Regions from separate parts of the Labrys sp. KB_33_2 genome, predicted to be linked through region 1. Evidence: riboswitches for the same ligand, from Rfam matches in the RefSeq annotation. Region 1 holds a riboswitch; each other region holds the start of a gene.
What was found. A riboswitch is a leader RNA that binds a small molecule or an ion and turns the genes downstream of it on or off. The one in region 1 is predicted to bind cobalamin.

Region 1 (8,076 bases):
CCAACTGGCTTCACCACGGCATCGTCGATGAGGACGAGGTCAGGCAGATCATGCGTCGCATGGCGGAGGTCGTGGATCGCCAGAACGCCGGCGATCCCCACTACCGTGCGATGGCTCCCGCTTTCGACGGGGTGGCATTCCGTGCGGCATGCGATCTGGTCTTCGAGGGCCGCTCGCAGCCGTCGGGCTATACCGAGCCGCTGCTTCATGCGCGCCGGCGCGAATTCAAGGCAGCCCAGGCGCTTAGTTCTGCTGAGTGAAAGAAGCATCCTTACCCTCTTCTCCCGAGGAGGGTAAGGAAGGCTGGTTATCCCAGCTCGGACAGGGTCTGCCTGGCCTCCACATGCTCGGGGTCGAGCTCGACCAGCCTCTCGAAGATCTTCCGGGCTTCCTCGCTCTTGCCGAGGGCGCGTGCCGAACGGCCAAGGCCGACAAGGGCCTCCGGCGAGGAGGGCCTCAAGGCCACGGCCTGCTGGTAATGGGCAGCGGCCGGCTCGGCCCGTTCATTGTGCAAGAGGAGATCGCCAAGGCCGATATGGGCTTCGGCATGGTTCGGTTCGAGCTTCAGGCAGGCAAGATAGGCCTGCAGCGCCTCGTCGCCTCGCTCGAGCGAGGCAAGCAGATTGCCGTAATTATAATGGGTGTCGGCCGCCTTGGGATCGAGCTTCAAGGACGAACGGAAGCAATATTCCGCACGCGAGGCATTGCCGAGGCCACGATTGGCGAGGCCCAGCCGCATCTGTGCGTCGGCGCTGCCGGGATTGATCTCGACCGCCCGGCGGAGCACCTTCTCAGCCTCGTCATGCACGCCGCGCTGCAGCAAGAGCGTGCCAAGCAGGTTCAGGGCGTTGAAATCCCCGGCGCGACTGGCCAGGATCTCGCGATAGCCGGCCTCGGCGGCATCGAGCCGGCCTTCGCGATGATGCTCGACGGCTTTCTTCAACTTTGCTTCGGCGGCCATGCTGCGGTGTCCGGGTGGGGCGGGAGGGATTGCCGGACCTTGTGGCGGATCGGGCTGCAAAGGTCAATCCAGACCCGCACCTAAGCGTTTTGCGATTTGGTAGATTCACCGAAAATCGCAAAAGCACAGCGAAACAAGAGCTTAGAGCAAATGGACGCCAACTCTCGAGGTGTTTTGCTCAGAGGGCGTCGAATGCTTTGTTCAATCCGTCCTGCCTGGCATAGAGATCCTTCAGGATGCCCTGCATCTGCGCCAGGATCGCCGGATCGTCGGTGAGCAGACCGTTGCCTTGTACCTGGATCTTGCTCTGGTTCTGCCGCACGAAGGTGACGAGCTTCTTCATCTGGTCGGTCACCCCCGTCCATTGCGGCTCCAGATTTGCCCAGTCGCGACCGCGCTTGGACACAGTACGATCATAGGCCTTGTCGTAGACGGCCTTCAAATCATCCGGCAACTGCAACCGGGCCCTGGCCGTATCCGCCGTGTCGACCAAAATCTTGGTTTCCCTGCCTCGTTGCAGGAAGCTTGCACTGAACTTGTCGAGCAAAGTCGGATCGGCGATCAACTCCGGTGCGCCGGGCATGCGCATGGCCTTGTTGCCGTTGCGACCCACGCCCGTGCGCTGGTTCATGCCATCGAAGAACGCCTGCATGACCTTGAAGCTGTCCGCGTAAGGGCCGAAGGCTTCTTCCTGGCGGGGTGTCATGACCGGAAATGTCGTCTCATCCTTGTTATCGACCAAGCGGGCCTGCAAAAACTCCATATAGGCCTTGCGCTGCTCTGGCTCCTTGCTGAAGCAAGCCGCTAGAAGCAGGCACAGCCCGATGGACAGCCACAACGGCGATTTGCGAAGCATGGTTTTCACGTGACCCTTGATTGGAAATGAGTGGATAGGGCTATGGAACAGCTGCCCTTGTTTTGGCAATAGGCTCATCCGCCGAAATTACCTTCCAAGAATGTTGGGAATTTCTTCGGTAACTGTCCTTACGGAATCGCTCCAATGATCTCGGACAATGACGCTCCTGACGTGCGTCTTCTGCCAGATCAGAGCACAGAACATTGTCATTCTCGCGAGAATAACCCTACGTATTGGCGAGCCGCGCCCCCGCTTGGTTGATATGGGGGTGTAGTCGACTACTCCTTGTCCACGACACCTGGATGTAACGTACGGGACTCTGTTTCTCCATCGGAGCCGCTAGGATAGCTTGCGTCAGGGCCCCCAGCCTGCCGAAATGCATACTCACTTCTATTGAATTGTGTTGGCGCCTTGCTCGTATAGGCTGGCGCGAGTGCGCTCCGGAATTGATCATGAGCAAAGGAACTCTCATGTCCGTCGTCTCGCCGTCATCCGACCAGCCAGGAAGCAAGCCTCTAGGCATCGGACAGATCATCGCCGATGCCTTCAGCGTCAGCCTGAGGAATTATGGCTGGGTGTTCCTGCTCCAGCTCGCGGTGTTCGCCATTTTCTTCGGCTTGCTCGGCTCGTTTTTCTGGGCGGCATTGAGCGGTGACCGGTTGGCGGCCCAATTGGCGATCCAAAGGAACATCGCCTTATTCTACCTGCTGCTCCTGGCGGCGGGCTTCCTGTCGCTCGCCTTCTATTGCGCGATGATCCGCTTGCTTCATGATCGTTACGCCGATCCCGCCAAACCTTTCATGGCAGCCTGCTTGGCCGGCGCCAGGAGATTCCTGCCCGTCTTCGGTTTATTGCTGATCTATATTCTTGCCTACATCGCGTTCTACCTCATCGCCGCTTTGATCAGCCTTGTGTTCCTTGGCATTGGCGCTCCGCCCGGCTTCCTCATCGTCGCTGCGTTGATCATCGGCATTCTTGGTCTCTTCCTGGTCTTTCCCTACCTTCTTTCCTTCGTCATCTGCATCAACGAGGATGTGGGGCCAATCCGCGCGCTCCGCCGCAGCCGCTATCTCAGCGCCGGATACCGCTGGCCTCTTTTCGGCATGATGCTCCTCACCTGGGTGATCTGGCTCGCTTATCTCGTGGTCGTGAATGTCCTGGCTCGCATATTCGGTCCCGGCGGCGGCATCGCGGCTTTGATCATGATGCTGCTGATTTTGCCCCTGATGTATGCGTGGCTGATCGGGGTCTATTCGATCGCGGCCTATCGCCTGCGCCTGCTCAAGGACGGAATCGATTTGACCGGCTCCGTCGCGAATGTGTTCGATTGAGACCTCGTGCCTAGAAAAGTTCCCTCCTCTTAGACTCGGGCCGCGAAGCCGTTGCGGCGCTCGCGGCCTCTGCTAATCCAACGATCTTTCAGGCGGGCGGCATCCGATTCCCGGTATGCGCCCTGCCGATCCGGGAATGACGATGCGCTATTTGCTGACATGGGCCGCGGCCGTCACGATGACGGTGGTGTTCTCCTTCGCACCGGCCAGGGCCGACAGCCCGGCCTCGGCCCTGTTCCAGAGCTATCTCGGCCAGGGGCGTATCAGCGAAGCGGACGAACAGATGCTGGCCCTCGCCACCAAGGCCAGCAGCAATGCCGACGCCAGGCTCGGCCTCGGCATGGTGCGCACGGCGCGGGCGCTCGAACATTTGTCGCAGGCCCTCTACAAATATGGCTTCGCCACCGAAATGCCGGCGATGCGGGTGCTCGGCCTCTCGGGCACCGTCTTCAGCACCAATCCCGATCCGCAGCCCATCACCTATAAGGACTTTCGCGGCATCCTCGCCACGTTCCTGGCCGATCTCGAAAAGGCCGACCAGACCCTGGCTGAGGTCGGCGACAGCCCCGCCAAGCTGACGGTCGATCTTTCCGTCACCCGCTTCGACTGGAACGGCGACGGCATCATCGACGAGCGCGACCATATCGGAGCAGCCATTTCCGACATCGACGATGCCGGCAAGCCCAAGCCCTTCATCGTCGCCTTCGACACTGCCGACGCCAAATGGCTGCGTGGCTACTGCAATTTCCTGATGGCCCTGACCAAGACCCTGTTGTCGCACGACATGTCGCGCAGCTGGGACGCGGGCTTCGGCAGCCTGTTTCCACATGCCGTCAGCGGCCTTGCCAAGGCCAATGGCGGCGATGGTGGCGACGGATTGGGCATGACCCTGTTCGGCACGAGCAAGCGTGACACCGACGCTATCGCCGATCTGATCAGCCTGGTGCATACGATCGACTGGCCGGTGGCCGACAAGGCGATGTGGCTGGAGGTGCGCGACCATATCAAGACGGTAATCCGGCTCAACCGTGAGACCTGGGCGCTGATCGGCAAGGAGACCGACGACGATCACGAATGGCTGCCCGGCCCGCGGCAGAAGAGCGGCGTCCTGCCCTCCCTCGACGTAACGCAGGAGCGTATCGACTCATGGCTTGCGCTGCTCGGCCAGGTCGAGCAGGTGCTGGACGGCAAGCTGCTGATGCCGCATTGGCGTTTCACCAAGGGCGTCAATCTCGCCAGGGTCTTCGAGCAGCCCGGCAATTTCGACCTGGTGCTGTGGATCACCGGCCCAGGCGCCTTGCCTTTCCTCGACAATGGCAAGGTGATGGATGCAGAGGCCTGGGGCCAGGCGACCAGTATCTTCGGCGGCGACGTCGCGAGCTACGCCTTCTATTTCAATTGAGCGGGCGCCCGGCCGCGGCATCCGGCGCAAGCAGGCGTCTCTTCAGGCGAACGATCGCCTCGCGCTGCAAATCGCTGGCCTCGCCATAGGCATTGGCGACCTCGCCCAGCATATCGATAAGCTGTTGGCGCTCCGGCAGGGACAGGCGCGCCCGCAGAAGGGGCGCCAATTCCTCGGCGACCGGCGTGAACACCCGACCGCGATCCGTCAATTGCAAGGCCTGCTCATAGACATGCTCGCGATCGCCGATCCCGAGTGGATCGGCCATAAGAGCGAGGATCGTGTCCCGCTCGGCCCGGGTCAGCAAGCCATTGGTGCGGACAAGCTGGATCATCAGGACGACGGCCGCGAGCCTCGGATCATCGATGGTCTTGAGAGAGGCGCGCTCGAGCGCCTGCGGCCGAACCGTGTCGGAACCCCGGTCGAGCGGAAGGGGGACAACTTTCGGCACGGTCTCGAGGCGGCGGCCCGCCGCCGGCTTGCGGGCCTTGCCGCGCAACAGCCAGAACAGACCGACGAGGGCGGCCACGAATGCCCCGATCAGGATCGCCCTCGGCCCCTCCAGCAAGACCAGGCTGGTAATCAGCAGTGCGATAATCCAGATCGCATTCTTACGCAGGAAATCCATCGGCCGTGCCACCCGATCGAGACGGCGCGCATCTGCGCCGGCCACCCCAAAGCGTCTTTGCGCTTTGCTCTATCAACCAGCATTCCCCATAGCCGTCCGCATGGCGGCGAGCAAGGGATGGTCGGGCCGCTGGCCGTCCCAGGCGTCGAAGCTCAGCACGGCCTCCGGCGGCAGGCGCTGGCGCCAGCCCTTCACTTCCAGCTCCGGCCGGGCATAGGCTTCGTGCACATAACCAAGGCACAGATAGGCGACCGGAATTACGCGCTCGGGAATGCCCAGTGCCGCACGCAGGCGCACGGGATCGACGATGCTGACCCAACCGACCCCAACGCCCTCGGCCCGTGCCGCCAGCCAGATGTTCTGCACCGCGCAGACAGTGGAGTAGCGGTCCATGGCCATGTCATGGGTGCGGCCGAGCACCACGGGGCCGGCGCGGTCTGGATCGCAGGTGATGCACAGATTGACCGGGGAATCGAGGATGCCGGCAAGCTTCAGCGAGCGGTATTGCGCCTGCTTCTGCGGCGGAAACATCGCCAACGCTTCCGCATTGGCCTCCTCGAAGAGGGCCTGCACCTTGCCCCGGGCCTCAGGGCACCGCAGCACCAGGAAACTCCAGGGCTGCATGAAGCCGACCGACGGCGCATGATGCCCGGCCACGAGGATGCGCGCGAGGACATCGTCCGGAACGGGCTGCGGACTGAATTGGCTGCGGACGTCCCGCCTGGTGAAGATGGCGCGATAGACGGCGTCGCGTTCGGCCGGTGAAAACGGCCCGGAGGGCGCAAGCGCTCCCGTGGATGGGTCCATCGTCATTCCCCTTGCGATGGCAATCGCCGCGCCGTCCACGCGCGCCGATCTATCGCCTCCGGCCGGTCTTCTGACTCGGGATCCACCCATCCGGACGCCTTCCCCGCAGAGCGAGTGGCCTGAAACCTGCCCGGATAGTCCCCCTTACAGCGTTGGGCACGTCGCGGCTTCAAACCGCGTTCCCGATTCTCCCGCAAGCGGGCACCGAAGGTCTTGCGGATGTAGCATGGGAGGTGCCGACTGCCCAGCCGTTTGGGACGCTGATGCCGAGCGGCCGGCGGCGAAGTGGACAGGGTGCAGGCTTGTGGCCTAGAATCGTCGGCTAGGCTTTCGGGCAATGAAGCATCCTGGCAATCGCGCAATGAACAAGATCGACCTCAAACGACGCGCCGGCGATCACCCCGATCCCCTGGAACAGGCCAATCCCGTGCGGCTCGGCACCCGCCTTCGCCTGGCCCGGCAGACAAGGGGGCTGACGCTGAAGGCCCTGGCGACGGCCGCGGACTGTTCGGAAAGCCTGCTGTCCAAGATCGAGAACGGCAAGGCCTCCCCTTCCCTGCCCATGCTGCATCGCCTCGTGGAGGTCCTCGGCACCAATATCGGCTGGATGTTCGAGGAATCGGATAGCGAAGAGGGTATCGTCTTTCGCGCCGGCTCGCGCCCCCTGATCTCGCTGGACCCGCTCCGCCGGGGCGAGGGCATCTCGCTGGAACGGGTGATCCCCTATTCGCCCGGTCATCTCCTCCAATGCAACATCCACCACATCGAGGCCGGCGGCGAGAGCGCCGGGCCGATCCAGCACCAGGGCGAGGAAGTCGGCTATGTGCTGACCGGAACCGTGGAGCTGATGGTCGGTGAGCGTACCTTCAAGCTCTCTGCCGGCGATACCTTCGTGTTCAAGTCGGAATTGCCTCATTGGTACCGCAACACCGGAACGGAGCGCGCGAGCATCTTCTGGGTCAACACGCCTGCCACCTTCTAACGCCTCACGCCGTCGGCGTTTCAAGAATCCCCGAGACCGCCATTCAAGTAACTTGACATGAATTCAAGTCTCTTGAATGATGCTGATGTCAGAACTGAGAATGAGCCCGGCACGGGCCATCCATGAAGGGAACTGAAATGCGGCTTTCAAAATATCTCGCCGGCTGCTCGGCAGCGGCAGCCCTGGCGCTGTCCCTAGGATCGGTGTCCGCTTTGGCCGACACCTTCGCCCTGGTCACCATCAACCAGCAGGCCCTGTTCTTCAACCAAATCAACGAAGGCGCTGAGGCCGCCGCCAAGGCGGCCGGCGCCAAGCTCGTCATCTTCAACGCCAACAATGTTCCGAGCGCCCAGAACGATGCGATCGAGAACTACATCACCCAGAAGGTCGACGGCATCATCCTGATCGCCATCGACGTCAACGGCGTGAAGCCCGCCATCACCTCCGCCAAGAAGGCCGGCATCCCCGTCATCGCCATCGATGCCCAGATCCCCGACGGCGACAATGTCTCCTTCGTCGGCGTGGATAATCTCAAGGCCGGCGAGGACATCGGCAAGTTCTACGCCGACTACGTCAAGTCCAAGCTGGATGGCACCGCCAAGATCGGCGTGGTCGGCGCTCTCAATTCCTACATCCAGAACCAGCGGCTGGATGGCTTCAAGAAGGCGGTGACGGCCAGCGGCCTCAAGGTCACCTTCCTCGACACCGTCGACGGCCAGAACGTGCAGGACGTGGCGCTGAGCGCGGCCGAGAACCTGATGACGGCCAATTCCGACATGACCACGCTCTATGCCACCGGCGAACCGGCCCTTCTCGGCACCGTGTCCGCCGTGACCAGCCAGGGGCGCACCGAAGGCGTCAAGGTCTTCGGCTGGGACCTGACCAAGCAGGCCATCGAAGGCATCGACCAGGGCTGGGTCACCGGCGTGATCCAGCAGGATCCGGCCGGCGAGGGCAAGGCCGCGGTGGAAGCCCTGGCCAAGCTCAAGAAGGGCGAGAAGGTCGAGCCGATCATCAACGTTCCCGTGACGATCGTGACCAAGGAGAACGTCGACAAGTTCCGGGGCATGTTCAAGTAACGGGCTGACAGGCCCCCCACGCATAGTTGG
Region 2 (8,076 bases), 250 kb from region 1:
CCTGAGATAGGCCATGCGGCGCTGGTCGAGGCCATCGGCGCTGGCATATTCGTCGATCAGGCGCTCGACCTCGATGGCCCCGCCGGAAAGGCCAGCCTCCCGCAAGGGCGGGGTGAGATGGCCGATGGTGACGGCGCCGAGCCTGCGCTTGGCCTGTGCCGCCTCGCCGGGATTGTTGACGATGAAGGGATAGAGCACCGGCACGGACCCTGCAGCCAGTTCCGGAAAGCACTGGGCAGATAGGGCCGCCGCCTTGCCTGGCAGCCATTCCAGCGTGCCATGCGTGCCGAGATGGATCATCGCGTCGATGCCGAAAACCTGGCGCAACCACAGATAGAAGGCGAGATAGGCATGGCGCGGCGGCAGATCGGGCGAATGGTGGTCGCCCTTGCGGTCAAGGGCCGAGCCGCGATCGGGCTGCACTGCCACCGCGACATGGCCGCAGAGATGGCCCGCAAAGCGGAAGGCGCCGTCGAGGCAAAGCGGATCGGCTGATGGATCGCCCCACTGGGCCGCGAGCTTGTCCCGGAGGGTAACGGGAAGGGTGTCGAGCCAACTCCGGTAAACCGCGAGCGGGAGGGAAAGCTCCCTGGGATCGGAGGCTTCCGGCGTGCTCTTATCGGCCGTGTTTCCGAGGGCAGGCTCGAGGCTTGCAATCCCAGGAAGAGATCGGCCCAACCGCTCCAGCAGATCGGCACCGCTTTGTGGCAGATCACCAACTACATACCCCTCGTCGCGAAGCCGCTCCAGGATCGCCAGGGCCGAGGCGGGCGCATCGAGGCCAACGGCATGGGCGAGACGGCCGTCTGCACCCGGATAGTTCGAGAGGATCAGGCCGAGCCTGCGCTCCGTCCGCGCCTTGGCGGCGAGACGGGCCCAGGCGGCGGCCTTGGCGGCCACGGCGGCGATGCGCTCGTGATGGGGAGCATGGGCGAGACGGCTGAAGGTGCCCTCCTCGCGTTCGGCCTTGAAGGAGATCACGCCAGCCGAAAGGCGGCCATCGAGTTCCGGCAAGGCGACATGCATGGCAAGGTCGCTGGCCGACAGCCCGCGGGTCGAGGCTTCCCAGGCCTCCTGCGCCGAGGAGGAGGTGATCACCTGCAGGACGGGGCAGCCGGCCACGTCCAGCGGCGAAGCACCGTCGTCGGCCAGGGCCGAGAAGGCAGTGGCATTGAGGATCACCCGGGGCTGAAGGTCCTCAAGCTGCCGGCGCACCCATGCCGCCGTTTCCCCATCCTTGAGCGAACCGACATAGAGGGCGGATACGGCGAGGCCCTCGGCACCGAGGGCCAGCGTCAAGGCCTCGATGGGAGCAGTGTCGGCTGAGAGCAGGATGGAGCGATAGAAGAGGATGACAGCGCGCCCATACCCTCTCCTCGATGGGGAGGGTCGAGGCGAGGACGCCTGCGCTCCAAGGAACACCCCATATTTCAGCACGGCGACCGGTGCTTCCGGCTCGCCGAAATCGAAACCGCCCAGCCTTGCGGCATAAAGCAGCGAGGCATGGGCATTTTGCGGGCCGCCTTCACGCCAGTAATGCGCGAGCCGGTCCAGGGCATCCTGGGGCACGGTGGAGAGCTGGGACAGGCGTCCATCGGGCCTATCGTCACCGGGAATCAAGGCGAGCGCAATGCCATTGTTGCGTGCCGTCGCGGCCAGTTCCTCCGCGCCATAGCGCCAATAATCGAGTCCGCCGAGCAGGCGCACCACGATCACCCTGGCATGGCGAGCAGTCTTCTCGATATAGAGGTCAACAGACATCGGATGGCGCAGCTTCTGCAACGGCGCCAGGCGCAAATCGTCAAGGCCGGAAGCGGCCGCCAGAGCGAGGTCGCTATCGGTCAGCGAGGCGAACACGATCGCGCCGGGTGCCTGACCCAGATCGATGGCGGCCTCGCTGGCGTCGAGCGAACGCGTATCGGCCGGCAGCAGATGCATCAGCCCTCCAGCGTCTTGCGGATGCCGGCCTGGTCGATACCCTTCTCGCCGATGATGACGAGGCGGCTCGAACGGGTTTCCTCCGGCGCCCAGGCGCGGTCGAAATGCTGCGAGAAACGGGCGCCGACGCCCTGGACCAAGAGGCGCATCGGCTTGCCGTCGACAGCGACGAAGCCCTTGATGCGCAGGATATCATGTTCCTCGGCCGCCGCCTTCAGCTTGTCCACCAGGGCATCGGCATCGAGAATGGCGGGCAGGTCGACGATGAAGGTATCGAAGTCGTCGTGGTCGTGCTCGGCCTCGTGGTCGTGGTGGGAGGGACGCGCCTCCAGATCGTTCTCGGCCGCGGCCCCGAGGCCGAGCAGCACGGCGGCATCGATGCGGCCCTCGGAGGTGCGCACCACCTTGACGGCGCGCGGCACCGTCTTCTCGATGTCCTTCTCCACGCTGTCGGCTTCGCCGGCGGAAAGGAGATCGGCCTTGTTGAGCACGACGAGGTCGGCGCAGAGGAGCTGGTCCTCATAGACCTCCTCGAGCGGATTGTCGTGGTCGAGGGAGGCGTCGCCCTCGGCCTGGCGCTTGAGCTCTTCCGGATCATCGGCAAAGCGTCCGGCCGCAACCGCGGCGCCGTCGACCACGGCGATGACGCCGTCGACGGTGACACGCGAACGGATCGCCGGCCAGTTGAAGGCCTTGACCAGCGGCTTGGGCAGAGCGAGGCCAGAGGTCTCGATCACGATATGCTCGGGCGGGTTGGGGCGCGACAGCAACATTTCCAGCGCCGGCACGAAATCATCCGCCACGGTGCAGCAGATGCAGCCATTGGCGAGTTCGACGATGGCGTCTTCCGGGCAGCTCTCGATGCCGCAGGACTTCAGGATATCGCCGTCGACGCCGACATCGCCGAACTCGTTGACGATCAGCGCCAGCCTGCGGCCATTGGCGGTGGCCAGCAGATTGCGGATCAGCGTTGTCTTGCCGGCTCCGAGAAAGCCGGTGACGATGGTGCAGGGAACTTTGGTGTGCGCGTTCATTCGGCGGCGTCCTTGAGTGTTGGCATGGGTGGGATGCGCGCGATCATGCTGCGCTTGAAGACTTCAGGACGGCCGCGCCAGGGCATCAGGCCGTCGGTGGAATGGGCCAGCAGGCTGACGCCGGTGAGGACGTCGGGGCCGCTCTCGGCACTGAGATCACCGAAGACATAGGTCCAGGTACCTTCGGCCGTGAGCGCCACCGTGCAGGAACGCTTGCAATTGCCCAGACATTCGACCGGCTGCAACTCGACGCCTTCAGGCAGCATGCCGGCGAGCGCATCGCGCAGCCGTGCCCCCTGGCGCGGCGCGTCGGGATCGTCGCCCTCGCGCCTGCAGGTCACGCAGACGAGCAGCCGAACTGGAAGAGGTGTTTGTGGCATCGGCCCTGTTCATCGCCGCCGAAGCGGATGGAGGGCGCGGGACCGACGGCGAGGCCGACGATCGTCCGGGAAAACGGAACCGGCCTCCGAGGCGCCCCGCCCGGACCGGTGACAAGGTTGCGAACGGCAGGTCTCCTGGCTCGCAGCTCATCGCCCCCCGCCGCCTTCCCGGTTACCCAGTGGCCTCGAGGCGGGGCGCTCGCCGCTTACAGTTGCGGGGGCAGCCGCGGCTTTGGCATCCAAGGCAGCCATCGACTGGCCGCTCTTCATCCGCACCGCATTCCCTCTTCTCTCATAACGAGAGACCGATCGTGGCTGACATAAGGGGTGTGCGGACGGGCTTGTCAATGTTCCCGCTTCCAAAGCACGCGCAAAATCCGGCATAAAGGGCGGCGACGTCGCCACACCAACGAGGTTGCCATGCCCGAAGAGAAGCTGCCGCCGATACCGTCATCCGAGCCGCAGAAGATCGACGTCATCTTCCGTGGCGGTTCGGTGACGGCCATCGGCGTCGTGCTCGCCTTCTCGCTGGGCTTTCTCAACAACTGGGCATCGCAGCCAGGAACCTGGATCCCGGAAGACCTGGCCGCCGTCTTTCTCATCGGGGGCGGCATCATCTTCCAAGTCTGGGCGCTGGCCGGCATGCTCTCGGTCAAATCACTGGAGGCGCCAGTCTATCGCCGCATCGTGCGCACCTTCATGATCGGCCTCATCCTCGTCTCGGTCGGCGTCCTCGTCGCCATCGCCGGCGACGCGCTCGGCTATAGCCGGATCTGGTTCAAGCAATAGGCCGGGGGCCCCTTCGCAACTGGCGGCCACATTTCTCGACCGTTTCCAGACTGCACAAACTCTCACGTCTGCGTTACCCGTCACCCCGCCGCCATGATTGCCGCCACAATTCTGCCTTCCCGCAATCGCCCACCAGAAGGCCGACGCCGATGGGCCCGGCACTTCTGCCCGGCATCAGCCGCTGGAAGGCCTGCCCATGGTTGCCATCACCGTCAATTCGACCGTCCACCGGCTCGACATCGAGCCCGAGACCCCTCTGCTCTGGGTCCTGCGCGATGAACTCGGCCTCACCGGCACCAAGTTCGGCTGCGGCATCGCCCAATGCGGCGCTTGCACCGTCCATGTGAACGGCGCCGCCATCCGTTCCTGCCAGACCCAGATCGGTGACGTCGACGGCGCCACCATCACCACGATCGAAGGCCTGTCGGCGGACGGCAAGCATCCGGTCCAGCAGGCCTGGCTCGCCGAGGACGTGCCGCAATGCGGCTATTGCCAGTCGGGCCAGATCATGGCCGCCGTCGCCTTCCTGAAGGATACGCCCACCCCCACCGACGCGGATATCGACAACGGCATCACCAATATCTGCCGTTGCGGCACCTATCCGCGCATTCGCGCCGCCATCCATCGCGCCGCCGAACTGATGAAGGGATGAGGCCATGAACGCGATCGACCGCACGTCCACCGCGCTGAGCCGGCGCAGCTTTCTCGCCATCGGCTTCTCTGCCGCCGGCGGCCTGATGATCGGCGGGTTCATCCCCGCTGCATCACAGGCCCTTGATATCGCCGACCAACCCTGGGGCGGTGCTTCCACCGACGGCGAGATCAATGCCTGGATCCTGATCGAGCCCGACGACACCGTGATCATCCGCGTGGCGCAATCGGAAATGGGCGAAGGCATCTTCACGGCCCTGCCGATGATCGTCGCCGAGGAACTCGGTTGCGACTGGGCCAAGGTGAAGCCCGAATACGCCTCGGCCAACCGGAATTTGCGCGAGAACACCGTCTACAAGCGCATGGGTACCGGCGGTTCGGGCGCCGTGCGCCGCTCGCGCGAATTCCTGCAGGCAGCCGGCGCCAATGCCCGCGAAAGGCTGGTGCAGGCTGCTGCCTCGCGCTGGCAGGTGGCGGCCGAAAGCTGCAGCGTCGATGCCGGCAAGGTGCTGCATCAGGCCAGCAATCGCAGCCTGCGCTTTGGCGAGCTGGCCGGCGAGGCTGCCAAGGTCACGCTGACGAGGGAGCCGGCCATCAAGACGCCCGAACAGTTCACGCTGATCGGCAAGCCGCTGGCGCGTCTGGATACGCCGCCCAAGCTGACGGGGGCGGCGCAATTCGGCATCGATATCCGCCTGCCTGACATGGTCTATGCCGCCGTGGTGACCTGTCCCGTCTTCGGCGGCCGCGTGAAATCCCATGACGAAGCCGCCATCAAGGGGCGCCGCGGCATCCTGGCGGTGGTGCCGATCGAGGGCGGCCTCGCCGTGGTGGCCGACCGGTTCTGGCGCGCCAAGGAAGCGGCACTCGCCTTGCCCGTGATATGGGAAGAAGGCTCGGCCGCCGATACGGACAGCAAGGGTTTTGATGCCGACTATGTCGCAGCCCTCGACGGCCCCGCCGTCACGGCGCGCAAGGAAGGCGATGTCGACGCCGCCCTCGCTCGCGGCAAGCGTGTCGACGCCCTCTACCAGGCGCCGCATCTGGCCCATGCGCCGATGGAACCGCTCAACTGCACCGCCCATGTCCATGACGGCAAGGTCGAGGTCTGGATGGGCACGCAGAATCCCGACATGGCGCTCCAGCTCGCCGCCAAGGCGGCCGGTGTCGCGCCCTCCGAGGTGGAGATTCACAATTGCTTCCTCGGCGGCGGCTTCGGCCGGCGCGCCGTCAACGACGAACTCGTGCAGGCCGTGACGGTGTCGAAGGCGGTGGGCAAGCCGGTGAAGCTGGTGTGGACGCGCGAGGAGGACATGCGCCACGACCGCTATCGCCCGCAGGCCGCCATCCGCTTCCAGGCGTCCCTCGGTGACGACGGCCTGCCGGCCGCAATCCATGTCCGCACAGCCGTGGGTTCCATCCAGCGTTCGCTCGGCTGGGGCAAGGTGGAGAACGGGGTCGAACCTTCCGCGGTCGAGGGCCTTGCCAACATGCCCTACCGCTCCGGCGCGGCCCAGGTCGACTGCATCCTCAAGAACACCCATGTGCCGGTGATGTTCTGGCGTTCGGTCGGCTCGTCGCAGAATGCCTTCGCCCTGGAGAGCTTCATCGACGAACTCGCGCTGGCCGCCGGCCAGGATCCGTATCGCTTCAGGCGCAAGCTCCTCGAGGGCAAGCCTGATTTTCTCGCCGTGCTCGATAGGCTGGCTCAGAAGAGCGATTGGGGCAAGCCGCTGCCCAAGGGCCAGGGGCGCGGCATCGCCATCCATGAATCCTTCGGCACCATCGTCGGCGAGGTCGTCGAGCTCGCCGTCAGCCCGCAGGGTGAGGTGAAGGTTCAGCGCGTGGTAGCAGCCGTCGATTGCGGCCATGTCGTCAATCCGCTCACCGTGGAGATGCAGATCGAGAGCGCGGTGATCTATGGCCTCTCGGCCGCCCTGTTCGGCGAGATCACCATCGAGAAGGGCGCGGTGGTGCAGGGCAATTTCGACGACTACCAGGTCGCCCGCCTTGCCGATACGCCTGTCATCGAGACCCATCTTGTGCTCAGCGGCGGCAAGAAATGGGGCGGGATCGGTGAGCCCGGCACGCCGCCGATCGCCCCGGCGGTCTGCAATGCGATCTTCGCCGCTACCGGCAAGCGCATCCGCAGCCTGCCGGTTAGGAACACCGACCTGAAATGGGGACCGGTGTGAGCTTGTTCGGAGCGCGGACTTCCAGTCCGCATCTTGGAAACCTCGCGCTTGCGGTAGAGGAAGATGCGGACTGGAAGTCCGCGCTCCACTTGCCTTCCTGCCCAAGACCCGGCAGGAAGGCTCCATGTCCCAGCCTCGACTCACCCTGGTCCTCGGCGGCGCGCGTTCCGGCAAGAGCCGGCATGCGGAGAACCTGATATCGGCCCATCCCGCCCCCTGGACCTATATCGCCACCGCCGAGACCTTCGACGACGAGATGCGGGCCCGTATCGGCGAGCATCAGGCCCGGCGCGACGCCAATTGGCGCACGGTCGATGCCCCTCTCGCCCTACCCGGAGCACTCGCGGCAACGCAGGGCCCCGTGCTGGTCGACTGCCTGACGCTCTGGCTCACCAACCTCATGCTCGGCGGCCACGACCTCAAATCCGCCTTCCTCCGGCTTCAGGAGAGTCTCGGGGCGACGTCCGGCCCGGTGGTGATGGTCTCCAACGAGGTCGGTCTTTCCATCGTGCCTGACAACGCCCTGGGCCGCGCCTTCCGCGACGAGCAGGGCCGGCTCAATCAACAGATCGCAGCCCTCGCCGACCAGGTGATCTTCATGGTGGCAGGCCTGCCGATGGTGGTGAAGTGATTGGATGCTGACATGACCGACGATGCCGCGCGCCACAAGGCGAAGATGGAAAAGCGCAAGGCGGTGCAGGACGCCGAGGTCGCCTCCAAGACCATCACCGAAAAGGGCCTCTTGATCGTCAATACCGGTCCCGGCAAAGGCAAGTCCACAGCCGCCTTCGGCCTGATCATGCGCGCGCTCGGCCATGGCTGGCAGATCGGCGTGGTGCAGTTCATCAAGGGCGCCTGGTCGACCGGCGAGCGCAAGGCGCTGGAACGCTTCGAGGATCTGGTGACCTGGAAGAGCATGGGCGAGGGCTTCACCTGGGAGACCCAGGACCGCGAGCGCGACGTCGCCGCCGCCGGCCGCGCCTGGGAGGCGGCCAAGGCGATGCTGGCAGACCCCGCCATTCGCCTCGTCGTGCTCGACGAGATCAACATCGCGCTACGCTACGACTATCTCGACCTCACCGAGGTCGT
Region 3 (5,286 bases), on a different contig from region 1:
GTCCGGGAATACCGGCATGAGCCCGAGCTGGGCGCAGCGCCTGTTGGCGATGAAATGCATGTATTGTTCGCAGGACACCGCGTTGAGGCCGAGGAAGCCGCGCGGCATGGTGTCCCGGCCATAGGCGGCCTCCAGTTCAGCGGCTTCGCGGATCATCTGCTGGAGATCGGCTTGGAAGGTCAGCGTCCACAGATGCGGGTTCTCGATCTTGATCTGGTTGATCACGTCGATGCCGAAGTTCAGATGGATGCTCTCGTCGCGCAGGATGTACTGATACTGCTCGGCGATCCCCACCATCTTGTTGCGCCGGCCGAGCGAGAGGATCTGGGCAAAGCCGGTATAGAACCACATGCCCTCGAAGATGACGTAGAAGGCGACGAGATCGCGCAGGAAGGCCTGGTCGGCGTCCGGCGTGCCGGTCTTGAAATCGGGATCGTCGAGATGCTGGGTATGCTTGAGCGCCCAGGCCGCCTTGTCGGTGATCGAGGGTATCTCGCGATACATATTGAAGAGTTCGCCCTCGTCGAGCCCGAGGCTCTCGACGATATATTGGAAGGTGTGAGTGTGTACGGCCTCCTCGAAAGCTTGGCGCAACAGATATTGCCGGCATTCGGGGTTGGTGAGGTGGCGGTAGATCGCCAGGACGATATTGTTGGCGACCAGGCTCTCGGAGGCGGCGAAGAAGCCGAGATTGCGCTTGAGCATGCGCCGCTCGTCCTGCGTCAGGCCGTCCTTGGACTTCCACAGCGCGATGTCCGCCTGCATCGATACCTCGGTCGGCATCCAATGGTTGTTGCAGCCGGCGAGATATTTCTCCCAGGCCCATTTGTATTTGAGCGGCAGGAGCTGGTTTACGTCGGCGCGGGCATTGATCATCCGTTTCTCGTCGACCGTGACACGGCCGCCCTCGCGGTCGATCGCGCCGAGGCCGGTCGCATCCGCCGTGCTCTGTGGCAGGGGAAGCTGGGCTGCGGGCGAGGTGGGTTCGGACCAGTCGAGCATCGTCATCGTTTTCTTATCCTCAGAGCGTTTTCCAGAAAAGTTGATAGACTTTTCGCTTAAGAAAACGCGTCAAAACAAAGAGTTGGAGAGCAAGGCGCGAAAGGGAAAAATCGCACCTCGTTCTCGGCTCACTGGCACGCTTCGCAGTCGGGGTCGTGGATGGAGCAGGCCTTGCCCCACGCTTCCGACTGCAGTGTTTCCGGCTGAGTCTCGATCAGGATCGGCGCGGCCGCGTGCGGCACCGTGGCAGAGACGGCGTTGAGCTTGCCGTCGGTGCCCTTCAGCGTCGATTTCTCGACATGGGTGGCCGACTGCGAGCGCAGGTAATAGGTCGTCTTCAGGCCACGCTTCCAGGCCAGGCGGTAGAGCGTATCGAGCTTCTTGCCGGAGGGATTGGCGATATAGAGGTTGAGCGACTGGGCCTGGTCGATCCACTTCTGCCGGCGCGCCGCGGCTTCGATCAGCCAGGCGGTGTCGATCTCGAAAGCGGTGGCGTAAAGCGCTTTCAGCTCTTCGGGGATGCGATCGATCTGGCCGAGAGAGCCGTCGAAATATTTGAGATCGGAGATCATGACCTCGTCCCACAAGCCCCGTGCCTTGAGATCGTGGACCAGGGCCGAGGTCACCACCGTGAAATCGCCCGACATGTTCGATTTCACGAAGAGGTTCTGATAGGCCGGCTCGATTGACTGGGACACGCCGCAGATGTTGGAGATCGTCGCCGTCGGCGCGATCGCCATGGTGTTGGAATTGCGCATGCCGACGGTCTTCACCCGCTCGCGCAGGGCGTCCCAGGGCAGGGTCGTGCCGGTGTCGAAGGCCGCGTTGTCGCGCGTCTCGGCCAGCAGGCCGACCGAGTCGATCGGCAGGACGCCCTGCGACCACAGCGAGCCATCGAAACTGGGGTAGCGACCGCGCTCGGCCGCCAGGTCTGTTGAGGCCGAGATGGCATGGAAGGACACGGCTTCCATGCTCTCGTCGGCAAAGCACACGGCGGCTTCGGAGGCATAGGGCAGGCGCAGGGCCTGCAGGGCATCCTGGAAGCCCATGATGCCGAGACCGACGGGCCGGTGCTTGATGTTGGAACGCCGTGCCTCGGGAATGGTGTAGAAATTGATGTCGATGACGTTGTCGAGCATGCGCATCGCCGTCGTCACCGTCGCCTTGAGCTTGTCGAACATCAGGCCGTCGGCGTCGACATGGGCAGCGAGGTTGACCGAGCCGAGATTGCACACGGCAACCTCGTCATGGGAGGTGTTCAGCGTAATTTCGGTGCACAGGTTCGAGGAATGTACCACGCCGACGTGACGCTGGGGCGAGCGGATGTTGCAGGGGTCCTTGAAGGTGATCCAGGGATGCCCGGTCTCGAACAGCATGGTCAGCATCTTGCGCCAGAGATCGATGGCCCGGATCTGCCTGAAGACGCGGAGCTCGCCGCGCGCGGCGCGTGCCTCATGCGCCTCATAGGCGACCTTGAAGGCGGGACCGTAGAGGTCGTGCAGGTCCGGCGTTTCGTCCGGTGAGAACAGGGTCCAGGGGCCATCCTGTTCCACACGTTCCATGAACAGATCCGGCACCCAGTTGGCGGTGTTCATGTCATGGGTGCGGCGGCGGTCGTCACCGGTGTTCTTGCGAAGATCGAGGAATTCCTCGATGTCGACATGCCAGGTCTCCAGATAGGCGCAGACCGCGCCCTTGCGCTTGCCGCCCTGATTGACGGCGATTGCGGTATCGTTGGCGACCTTGAGGAAGGGCACCACGCCCTGGCTTTCGCCGTTGGTGCCTTTGATATGGGCGCCGAGCCCACGCACATTGCTCCAGTCATTGCCGAGGCCACCGGAATATTTGGCGAGCAGCGCATTGTCCTTCACCGCCTTGAAGATACCTTCGAGGTCGTCGGACACGGTGGTCAGGAAGCAGGAGGAGAGCTGGGCGCGCAGCGTTCCCGAATTGAACAAAGTCGGCGTCGAGGCCATGAAGTCGAAGGAGGAGAGAAGATTGTAGAATTCGATCGCCCGCGCCTCCCGGTCGATCTCGCGCAAGGCCAGGCCCATGGCCACGCGCATGAAAAAGGCCTGCGACAGCTCAAAACGCGTGCCGCGCACATGCAGGAAATAGCGGTCATAAAGTGTCTGCAGGCCGAGATAGTCGAACTTGAGATCGCGTTCGGGCTTGAGGGCAGCGGCAAGGCGGGCGAGGTCGAAGCGGCCGAGCTCCGGGTCGAGCAGTTCGTTGGCGATGCCGACGCGGATATAGTCATGGAAATACTCGGCGTAGCGGGTCGCCATCTCGGCCTGCGTCGCCTGGTCGGGACGGCCTCCGACGAAGCTGAGCGCCTCGCGGCGCAGCTTGTCGTTGAGCAGCCGGGCGCTGACCTTGGCGTAATCAGGTTCGGTCTCGATCAGGGTGCGGGCGGCAAGGATCGGCGCGATCGCCAGTTCGTCCTGGCTGATGCCGTCATAGAGATTGCGTTGCGTCTCGTTCAGCACGGTCTCTGCATCGGTGTCGGCAAGACCTGCGCAGGCTTCGCGCACCAGGGCGGTGAGGCGCGCGTGGTCGAGCGGTAGCAAGGAGCCCTCCGCCGTCTTCATCCGCAGGGCAGGGGCGATGGCGGTCCGTGCCTCTGTCTCGGTTGCTCGTTCCAGGGCGCGCTCTTGGGCGTGCTGTTCGCGATAGAGCACATAGGCACGCGCCACCTTGTGGTGTTCGCCGCGCATCAAGGCGAGTTCCACCTGGTCCTGGATGTCCTCGATATGGAAGGTTCGGCCCGCATCGGCACGGCGGGTCAGGCCGGCAACGATCTGGGCCGTGAGTTCGGCGACAATGTCATGCACCCGGCGCGAAGCAGCGGCCGAATTGCCCTCGACGGCGAGAAAGGCCTTGGTCAGGGCCACCGAAATCTTGGAGGCATCGAAAGGCGTGACGGCGCCGTTGCGGCGAATGACCTGATAGCCCGGTTCCGAGGCCGGCTTCGCCCTGTCGGCGCCGGCAGCCGGAAAAGGCGTCTTTGTGGTCGTGGCAGTTTCGAGATCGAAAGACATTCGGCAAACCCCAAAATGTTGGAGGCTTGGGCCGAAGGAACGCGTTCCGCGTCGGCGCAGGCATATGCGCCACGAGCAAAGCGATCCGTCGGGGCACCCCGCCCGAGGAAACGATAACCAGCCACAGGCAGGTCTCCTGGCTCGCGGGTCGTTGCGAACTGTCTGCCTTCCCGGCGAAGGGCGGGTTGAACCCGCCTTCCGGCCAGTGGCACAGCGACAGCCCGCTCTCCGCTTACAGTTGCGGGGGCAGCCCCGGCTTTGCCCTAGAGCGTCTTGTGTTTTGAAAGCGTCGCTTCAAATCGCAAAGACGCGTCGAACAAAAAGTTCGAGGAAAAGTGCGTTTTCACCAAACGCGCTTTGCTCTCGGGCTCACCGGATTCCCTCTTAGCCTCGGACAGCGAATCCGAGGACCTGTGGATACAGCATCTAGTATGCCTGGGTGTCTCTATGTCAATACATGGTGTATGATGCCCTTTTTTTCAACGGGGACAAGGCGTGCCGGAGGACGAAATTTGTCCCCCGGCAGGTTTTTCACGCGGACGCCGCCACTCTCGCTGGAGCGGTCTCTTCACGAAGTTTGCGGGCGGCGGCAACCATGTTGACGAGGGCCGGGCGGACCTCGTCCCAGCTGCGGGTTTTCAGGCCGCAATCGGGGTTGACCCAGAGCTGATCGCCGGCGATCCGCTCGCGTGCCTTGGCAAGGAGGTCGCGCATCTCCGCCACGGTGGGGCAGCGGGGAGAGTGGATGTCATAGACGCCCGGCCCGATCTCGTTGGGGTAGCGATAGGCCCGGAACGCATCGAGAAGTTCCATTTTGGACCGAGCAGTCTCGATCGAGATCACGTCTGCATCCAGGCCTCCAACGGCATGGATGATGTCGTTGAACTCCGAGTAGCACATATGGGTGTGGATCTGCGTGGCATCGTCGACGCCTGAGGCGGCGAGGCGGAAACAGGCGACCGCCCAGGTCAGATAGGCCTCCTTTTCGGCGTGTCTGAGCGGCAGGCCTTCGCGAATGGCCGGCTCGTCGATCTGGATGATGCGGATGCCGGCCCGTTCCAGATCGCCGACCTCGTCGCGCAAGGCGAGGGCGATCTGCCGGCAGACCTGCTCGCGCTCGAGGTCGTCCCGCACGAAGGACCATTGCAGCATGGTGACCGGTCCGGTCAGCATGCCCTTGACAGGACGCTTGGTCAGGGATTGTGCGAAGCGTGCCCATTCCACCGTCATGGCCCGGGGACGC
Region 4 (8,076 bases), on a different contig from region 1:
GGCGAGTTCATCAGCGACGGCCCGCCGCCCGTCGACCAGGGCTGCCGACAGGGTCTTCAGTTCCCCGATTTTCTGTATCGCAAAGGCCAGCCAGCTCCGGAGTTCAGGATCGAACGCGCTCTCGGCCTCGACATCGTAGGGAACGTGGAACAGGGAACAGCTCGGAGCGAGGACGACGCGGTGGGGGCCGAGGGCTGCAACCGCCGGCTCGATCCGATCAAGAAGGGCAGTCAGGTCGCTCCGCCAGACATTGCGCCCGTCGATCACGCCCAGCGATAGCACCTTGTCGGCGCTGGCTCGTGCGACCGCCTGCCCGAGCTGGCTTGGCGCCCGCACCAGGTCGAGATGCAGGCCGGCGCTGGGCAGGTCGAGTGCCAGGTCGAGATTGTAGCCGAGGCCGCCGAAATAGGTCGCGATCATGATCTTCAGATCGGAGACCGTGCTGGAAAGGACGCCATAGGCATGGCGCAGGGCGGCCCGCGCGTTCTCGTCGAGATCGAGCACGAGACAGGGTTCGTCGAACTGCACCCAGTCCGCGCCGGCCGCGGCCAACCTGTGCAGGATCTCGGCATAGACGGGCAAGAGGCCTGGCAGCAGGGTGAGCGGATCCAGGCCCTCGTCCTTGCTCTTGCCGAGCAGCAGATAGGTCACCGGGCCGATGAGCACGGGGTGCGTGTGGAAGCCGAGCGCTACGGCCTCCCTGAATTCGTCAATGGGCTTGGCCGAAGCGAGTTCGAAGGCCTGGCCGCGGCGAAATTCGGGAACCATGTAGTGATAGTTGGTGTCGAACCATTTGGTCATCTCGAGAGCGGGGACACCGCCGCCGCCATGGCAGCAGCCCTCATGGCCACGATCGTCATGGCCCCGCCTGCCGCGCGCCATGGCGAAATAGGTCGAAAGCGGGACGGAGCCACCCTCCCAGCCATATTGAGAGGGGATGGCACCGACCACGGCGCTCATATCGAGAACCTGATCGTAGAGCGAAAAGTCATTGGACGGGATATGGGTAACGCCGAGCAGGCTCTGTCGAGCCCAGTTGCTCGCGCGCAACTGGGCTGCCGTTGCGAGCAAGGCGGTCTCGTTCTGCCTTCCGGCCCAGTGGGCTTCGAGGGCCGTCTTGAGTTCGCGACGTGGGCCGATGCGTGGCGTGCCGAGCGTCGAAATGGGAATGGACATGCGCGTCTCCGGCCGGTGACCGATAGGTCCCGGTTCGTGGTGAATGGATCGGATCGAGGAGGGAGCGGCGTACCGTTAGGGCACGCCGCAACGCATTCGTCGTCGAGCAGTCGGATCGACTGCACCTTCACGCATGATGGCAGTTTGAAGCTTGAACATCGGCAGACCCCATGAAGAACTGGGGGCAAAGGCCGTACGGGAGCGCCTGACGCGGCCAAGGACATTGACTTGGTCAAGCAACCACCGGGACACCCCGCCCGAGGACGTTTACATTCGTCGGGGCAGGTCTCCTGGCTCACGGCTCACCGAGCTTGCCTGCCTTCCCACCTGCGCAGGGCAGGCAGTGGCATGATGAGGCAAGTTCTCGCCGTCTACAGTTGCGGGGGCAGCGCCGGCATCGCACCGGCTTCCCTCTTAGCTTCCATTGCGAGAATGGAAGAACCTCGACTGGGCAAGCAAACGACAAGACGTCGTGAAAGTCAAGGTCGACATAAAGACATGTTTATATAGGCATGCCATGCGATCATAGGTTGCCCTTGGATCGCGACCTCGCGGCGGCCTTTGCTCGGCTTCAATCGCAACCACAAGCCCGGTGTCGATGGCGGCGCCTGCCTGAGTGCCTCGTCTGGCCGTGCACGAAAGGCCGAGGGGGCTTCAGCATGGAACGATTCCAATTGATCATAGGCAGCGGTGAGAAAAACGACTAAATCAGGGCCAAACCGGTGGCACCCCTGCGCCACCTCTGCCAGCCCTGGAGCAAAGCGCGTTTAGACGGAAACGCTTGTTTGCTCTAGCTCCTTGTTTTGACGCGTCTTTGCGATTCTTGCCGAAGCCGTCAAATCGCAAAACGCTCTGTTCGGAGATCCTCTCCATGCCTGCCGATTCCGCTGCCAATTCCCGCTATCCCCACGTTCCCCTGTTCCCCCTGGGAGCGGACGAGACGCCCTACCGCAAGCTGACCAGCGAGGGCGTGCGGGTCGAAAAGCTCGGAGGCAGCGAGATTCTGCAGGTGGATGGCGAGGCGTTGCGGCTTCTGGCCGAGCAGGCCTTCATGGACATCAATCATCTCTTGCGCCCCGGCCATCTCCAGCAATTGCGCAACATTCTGGAAGATCCCGAGGCGACGGACAATGACCGCTTCGTCGCCTATGACCTCCTCAAGAACGCCAACATCGCCGCCGGTGGCGTGCTGCCGATGTGCCAGGACACCGGCACGGCCATCGTGATGGCCAAGAAGGGCCGCAAAGTCTGGACGGAAGGTGAGGACGAGGGCGCCATCGCCCAGGGCATCCGCGATGCCTATGAGAAGAAGAATCTGCGCTATTCGCAGCTCGCACCGCTGTCAATGTTCGAGGAGAAGAACACCAAGACCAATCTGCCGGCCCAGATCGACATTTCCGCGGAAGGGGAGGAGGCCTACAAGTTCCTCTTCGTTGCCAAGGGCGGCGGCTCGGCCAACAAGACCTTCCTTTATCAGGCCACACCCTCCATCCTGTCCAAGGACCGCCTGATCGCTTTCCTGAAGGAGAAGATCCTCACGCTCGGTACGGCAGCCTGCCCGCCTTATCATCTGGCGGTGGTGATCGGCGGTACCTCTGCCGAAATCACGTTGAAGGCCGTGAAACTCGCTTCGGCGCGCTATCTCGACAGCCTGCCCACCGAGGGCTCCGAACTCGGCCATGCCTTCCGCGACCTCGAGCTCGAGAAAGAAGTGCACAAGCTCACCCAGTCGCTCGGGGTCGGCGCCCAGTTCGGCGGCAAGTATTTCTGCCACGACGTCCGTGTCATCCGCCTGCCGCGCCATGGCGCCAGCCTGCCGATCGGCCTTGGCGTTTCCTGCTCGGCCGATCGCCAGGCCATGGGCAAGATCACCCGCGAGGGTGTCTTCCTCGAGGAGCTCGAGCACAATCCGGCGCGCTTCCTGCCGGAGATCGATGAGAGCAAGCTTGGCGGGGCGGTGGTGAAGATCGACCTCAACCAGCCGATGTCTGACATCCTGGAAACCCTGTCGCGCCATCCGGTAAAGACGCGCGTGTCGCTGACCGGCACCATCATCGTGGCCCGCGACCTTGCCCATGCCAAGCTGCGCGAGCGCCTGGAAGCGGGTGGGGGGATGCCCGATTATCTCAAGAACCATCCTGTCTACTATGCCGGCCCGGCCAAGACACCCGCCGGCTATGCCTCGGGCTCCTTCGGCCCCACCACGGCGGGCCGGATGGACGCCTATGTCGACCAGTTCCAAGCGGCCGGCGGCTCGATGGTGATGCTGGCCAAGGGCAACCGTTCCGCCCAGGTCCGCGAGGCCTGCGCCAAGCATGGCGGCTTCTATCTCGGTTCGATCGGTGGCCCCGCCGCGCGCCTCGCCCAGGACTGCATCAAGAAGGTCGAGGTGCTCGAATATCCCGAGCTCGGCATGGAAGCGGTCTGGCGCATCGAGGTCGAGGACTTCCCGGCCTTTATCGTCATCGACGACAAGGGCAATGATTTCTTCAAGGAACTCAATCTGGGTTGAGTTCGCTCACCCTGCTTTTCGGCGAGGCCTCTTCCTGAAAAGGGAGGGGCCTTTTTCATGCACGTTCTGCGTGTTGTTGCAAAATCGCAACTGTCATGGACAAAGCCCTTTTGTGTCAGAACGATGACTTACCTTAACATTGTGTAATGTCTCGCCTGGGAGGAAAGCTTCGATATCGCGGTGCACAACGACCGCGCCTCTTCGATTGGCTGAATATTGGTTTGCCAGCTTTTCGAAGAGAGCGGCCCTGATTGAGGGCTATCTTATAAGATCGGGGTATTTCCATGTCTATTCGTGCAATTTTACTCGGCGCTGGCGCTGGATTTCTCAGCATCGTCGCAGCTTCTGCTGCGGACTTGCCCATGAGCAAGGGCGAAGCCGTTGAATATGTGAAGGTCTGTACGGCATTCGGTCCGGGCTTCTTCTACATTCCGGGCACCGATACCTGCCTCAAGATCAGTGGCCAGATCCGGGCCGACTATTGGTATGCGCAGGCGCCCAGCAATGCGACGGGCAAGCGCAACATCAGCCAGACGCAGTTTCGAACCAATGCCCGCATCCGCTTCGATGCCCGTACCCAGACCGACTGGGGCATGCTGCGCTCCTTCTTCGAACTCCAGGCTGAATCGAATGCGGGTGCGGCCACGCACGACACCTTCCAGGTGCGTCAGGCCTATCTGCAGTTTGGCGGATTGACGGCCGGTTACGCCTGGTCGCCTTACGCCTTCTACGATCCCAATTATCAGGCCGAGTTTTTCGCCCCTTATTTCGGCGAGCAGGGCCGGCGTAACCTGATCAGCTATACGGCTCAATTCGACAAGGCCTACGCCACCCTGTCGATCGAAGATGGCCGCGATCATCGTGCCAACACCACAACCTTCGGCAATACCGGCAATGCCAACATTCGCGGCCTCGGCGGTTCGCAGGTGCCCGACATCGTCGGCGTGATCGGCTATGACGACAACAAGAACGGTTGGGGCCGCCTGCAGATCATGGGCGCTCTTCACCAGAATCGCTCCGCCGTGTCGAATTACGGTGACAAATGGGGCTACTCGATCGGCTTCGGCGGCAATGTGAACATTCCGGTTCTGGAAGGCGGCTATGTGGCCGTCGAAGCCAGTTATGCCGATGGTGCGACGCGCTATCTCGGTGTCGGCGCTGCTTCCAACCCGAATGGGTCCTCGCTTCTGGGTATCGGGGGCTGGGATGCCTATCCGACCAACGGCGCGCCATATGATCTCGACAGCGCCAAGGGCTTTGCCGTGCAGGCCGAGGCTGGCCTGAACGTTACCAAGCAACTGCAGGCCGTGCTGTTTGGTGGTTACCTGGACTTTGATGCGCCGCGCGTGGCGACCAACGTCAGCGACAATTTCAAATATTACGTCATCGGCGGCCAGGTGAACTACACCATCGTCAAGGGCTTCATTGCCGGCGCTGAAGTCTGGTACCAGAACAAGGACGCGGAGGGCGCGAACACCAAGACGGTCGACGCTGTCGGTGCAGGTGTGCGTCTGCGCCGCACCTTCTGATCCGGCCTATAGAGGAAGAAGCATGGACGCTGCGCTCTCCTGGGCGCGGCGTTCCTGTATTCGGCGCCCGGTCAGTTCTGATTGGCCGGGGTAAGATCGGTGCCGTTCAGGCTGCCGATATAGTCGGTTAGCATCGGCACGTAGCGCTGCGCGCCACCGGCGGCCATCGCCACGCCGAACGAGTTCTTCACGGCATTGCCGATCGGATTGACCAATCCTGCCGCACTGGCCATCGCCTCCAGATAGCTTAGATCCTTGTAGGCGTTGGCGATGGTGAATTTGTGGGCATCCTTGTCGCCCTCCAGGACCCAGCGCGAAAAGGTCTGGTAGAAACCGCAATCCATGCGGCCGCCGCGGATGACGCTGTCGAAGCGCTTGGGTGTGATGCCGACCTTCTGCGACAAAGCGAGGGCCTCGGCATAGAGGGCGGCATAGCCCAACGACAGGAAATTATTGAGCAGCTTCATGCGGTGACCGTCGCCCGTGCCGCCGATATGCACGATGCGTCCGGCCCAGGTTGATATCACCGGCTTGAGGCGCTCGAACAGGGCGTCGCTTGCGCCGACCATGGTATCGAGCGTGCCTTCCCAGGCTTCCTTCGGCGTGCGGCCGAGCGGCGCATCGGCGTAATCGATGCCGGCTTCGGCGAGTTCGGCCGCGAGGGCGAGGGTGGAATTGGGATCGGAGGTCGAGCAGTCGACGACGACGGCCCCCGGCTTCAGGCCGGCCTTCAGCCCATCGGGACCGTGTACCAGCGCTTCCACCTGTCGCGAACCGGTGACGCAGAGGAAGACGATGCTGGAAGCGGCGCCCACCTCGCGCGGGGTCTTGGCCTCCTTGGCGCCGCGGGCCACGAGATCCTCCACCGGCGCCCGGTTGCGGTGGCCCATCACCGTCAGGGCGTAGCCCTTCTCCACGATGTTCTTGGCCATGCCATGGCCCATATAGCCGACCCCGATGAAGCCGACGCTTTCCTGCGCATTCGTCATTGCAATCGTCCCGTTTCCTGTCCCGCATTTCCGACGCGGGTTGCCGGCGCATCCTGCCGACGGTGAGTGTGGACGGGGATGGGCTTCGGGCGCAAGCCCGATGGTGCAATGGTATGATGATTTATCGAAGGTCGGCCTGCACCGAGCAGTCAGCTTCTGTTAAATAAGAACGATGAGAACAAAAATAGAACTTGCATGAATGAGAACAAAATGGGTACATACCGCCACGGGGCTTTGAATTGCGACAAGATGCAAGCCCAGTGTTGAAAACGATTGGTTCGGATGACGAATCCGTTCGTGCTTGATAGGGAAACGGGCATATGAGTCAGACGCAGCTGCGCTTGGTCGAAGGAAGCTCCATGGACAAGACGAAGGCGCTCGACGCCGCCCTATCACAGATCGAACGCGCTTTCGGCAAGGGCTCGATCATGCGGCTCGGCAAGGGTTCCAAGACGATGGAGGTGGAGGCGATCTCCACCGGCTCCCTTGGTCTCGATATTGCGCTCGGTGTCGGCGGCCTGCCCAAGGGGCGCGTCATCGAGATCTACGGGCCGGAATCCTCCGGCAAGACCACGCTGGCGCTGCACAGCGTCGCCGAGGCCCAGAGGAGAGGCGGCGTTTGCGCCTTCATCGACGCCGAACACGCGCTCGATCCGGTCTATGCCCGCAAGCTGGGCGTCAATCTCGACGAATTGCTGATCTCGCAGCCCGATACCGGCGAACAGGCCCTTGAAATCTGCGACACGCTGGTGCGCTCGGGGGCGATCGACGTCATCGTCATCGATTCCGTGGCGGCGCTGACGCCCAAGGCCGAAATCGAAGGCGAAATGGGCGATGTGCAGCCCGGCCTGCAGGCCCGCCTGATGAGCCAGGCGCTGCGCAAGCTGACGGCCTCGATCGGGCGTTCCAACTCGATGGTCATCTTCATCAACCAGATCCGCATGAAGATCGGCGTGATGTATGGCAGCCCGGAAACCACCACGGGCGGCAACGCCCTGAAATTCTATGCCTCGGTCCGCCTCGACATTCGCCGTATCGGCGCGATCAAGGACAGGGAAGAGGTGGTCGGCAACCAGACCCGCGTGAAGGTCGTCAAGAACAAGGTGGCGCCGCCCTTCAAGCAGATCGAATTCGACATCATGTATGGCGAAGGCATCTCGAAGGTGGGCGAATTGGTCGACCTCGGCGTCAAGGCCGGCGTGGTCGAAAAATCAGGCGCCTGGTTCAGCTATGAGAGCCAGCGTCTCGGCCAGGGCCGTGAGAACGCCAAGCAGTTCCTCAAGGACAATCCGGATGTGGCGGATAAGATCGAGGGCCAGATTCGCCAGAATGCCGGCCTGATTGCCGAGCGTATCCTCGACAATATCGACCCGTCCGAAGCCGAGGGCGAATGAGGTCGGCCTCGACCGGCTTCTCACGTCTGGCCTAAGCAGAGCCAATTCACACCGAATAACCCGTCTGTCGCTCCCGGCAGTCGGGTTTTTCATGTATGCGCGCCTCGACAGGCCGAAACAGCCCCGCTACAACGCCCCACCACCATGTTGCTGGCCATGCCGAAAGGAAGGGACCAGCCAAAACAGGCATTTGGGCCAAATAGGCAAATTGGACATGAGCGGCGTCAACGAGATCCGATCCACCTTCCTCGACTATTTCGTGCGGAACGGCCATGAAGCCGTGGCGTCTTCGCCGCTGGTGCCACGCAACGATCCGACCTTGATGTTCACCAATGCCGGCATGGTGCAGTTCAAGAACGTCTTCACCGGCATCGAGAAGCGCTCCTATTCGCGTGCCGCGACCTCGCAGAAATGCGTGCGCGCCGGCGGCAAGCACAATGATCTCGACAATGTCGGCTACACGGCACGGCATCACA

Region 2: another riboswitch for cobalamin. It lies ahead of AB4037_RS00530 (DUF1636 family protein); the one in region 1 lies ahead of bluB (5,6-dimethylbenzimidazole synthase).
Region 3: another riboswitch for cobalamin. It lies ahead of AB4037_RS25945 (ribonucleoside-diphosphate reductase subunit alpha); the one in region 1 lies ahead of bluB (5,6-dimethylbenzimidazole synthase).
Region 4: another riboswitch for cobalamin. It lies ahead of metE (5-methyltetrahydropteroyltriglutamate--homocysteine S-methyltransferase); the one in region 1 lies ahead of bluB (5,6-dimethylbenzimidazole synthase).

The regions. Positions count from the first base shown of each region.
Region 1 covers NZ_JBFREW010000001.1:356,489-364,564, reverse strand. The annotation lists gene AB4037_RS01765 (malate synthase G) at 1-260, shown strand, start outside; gene AB4037_RS01760 (tetratricopeptide repeat protein) at 308-961, opposite strand; gene AB4037_RS01755 (DUF3053 family protein) at 1,140-1,895, opposite strand; gene AB4037_RS01750 (DUF975 family protein) at 2,270-3,148, shown strand; gene AB4037_RS01745 (hypothetical protein) at 3,285-4,550, shown strand; gene AB4037_RS01740 (TerB family tellurite resistance protein) at 4,543-5,223, opposite strand; gene bluB (5,6-dimethylbenzimidazole synthase) at 5,251-5,985, opposite strand; cobalamin riboswitch at 6,029-6,209, opposite strand; gene AB4037_RS01730 (cupin domain-containing protein) at 6,347-6,967, shown strand; gene AB4037_RS01725 (ABC transporter substrate-binding protein) at 7,105-8,046, shown strand.
Region 2 covers NZ_JBFREW010000001.1:105,662-113,737, reverse strand. The annotation lists gene cobN (cobaltochelatase subunit CobN) at 1-1,938, opposite strand, end outside; gene cobW (cobalamin biosynthesis protein CobW) at 1,938-2,972, opposite strand; gene AB4037_RS00530 (DUF1636 family protein) at 2,969-3,352, opposite strand; cobalamin riboswitch at 3,461-3,677, opposite strand; gene AB4037_RS00525 (hypothetical protein) at 3,773-4,141, shown strand; gene AB4037_RS00520 ((2Fe-2S)-binding protein) at 4,338-4,793, shown strand; gene AB4037_RS00515 (molybdopterin cofactor-binding domain-containing protein) at 4,798-6,987, shown strand; gene cobU (bifunctional adenosylcobinamide kinase/adenosylcobinamide-phosphate guanylyltransferase) at 7,112-7,618, shown strand; gene cobO (cob(I)yrinic acid a,c-diamide adenosyltransferase) at 7,631-8,076, shown strand, end outside.
Region 3 covers NZ_JBFREW010000016.1:66,784-72,069, forward strand. The annotation lists gene AB4037_RS25940 (ribonucleotide-diphosphate reductase subunit beta) at 1-1,002, opposite strand, end outside; gene AB4037_RS25945 (ribonucleoside-diphosphate reductase subunit alpha) at 1,131-4,043, opposite strand; cobalamin riboswitch at 4,153-4,473, opposite strand; gene metE (5-methyltetrahydropteroyltriglutamate--homocysteine S-methyltransferase) at 4,575-5,286, opposite strand, start outside.
Region 4 covers NZ_JBFREW010000016.1:72,531-80,606, forward strand. The annotation lists gene metE (5-methyltetrahydropteroyltriglutamate--homocysteine S-methyltransferase) at 1-1,176, opposite strand, end outside; cobalamin riboswitch at 1,440-1,637, opposite strand; gene AB4037_RS25955 (fumarate hydratase) at 2,048-3,688, shown strand; gene AB4037_RS25960 (porin) at 4,051-5,217, shown strand; gene AB4037_RS25965 (NAD(P)-dependent oxidoreductase) at 5,289-6,206, opposite strand; gene recA (recombinase RecA) at 6,527-7,600, shown strand; gene alaS (alanine--tRNA ligase) at 7,815-8,076, shown strand, end outside.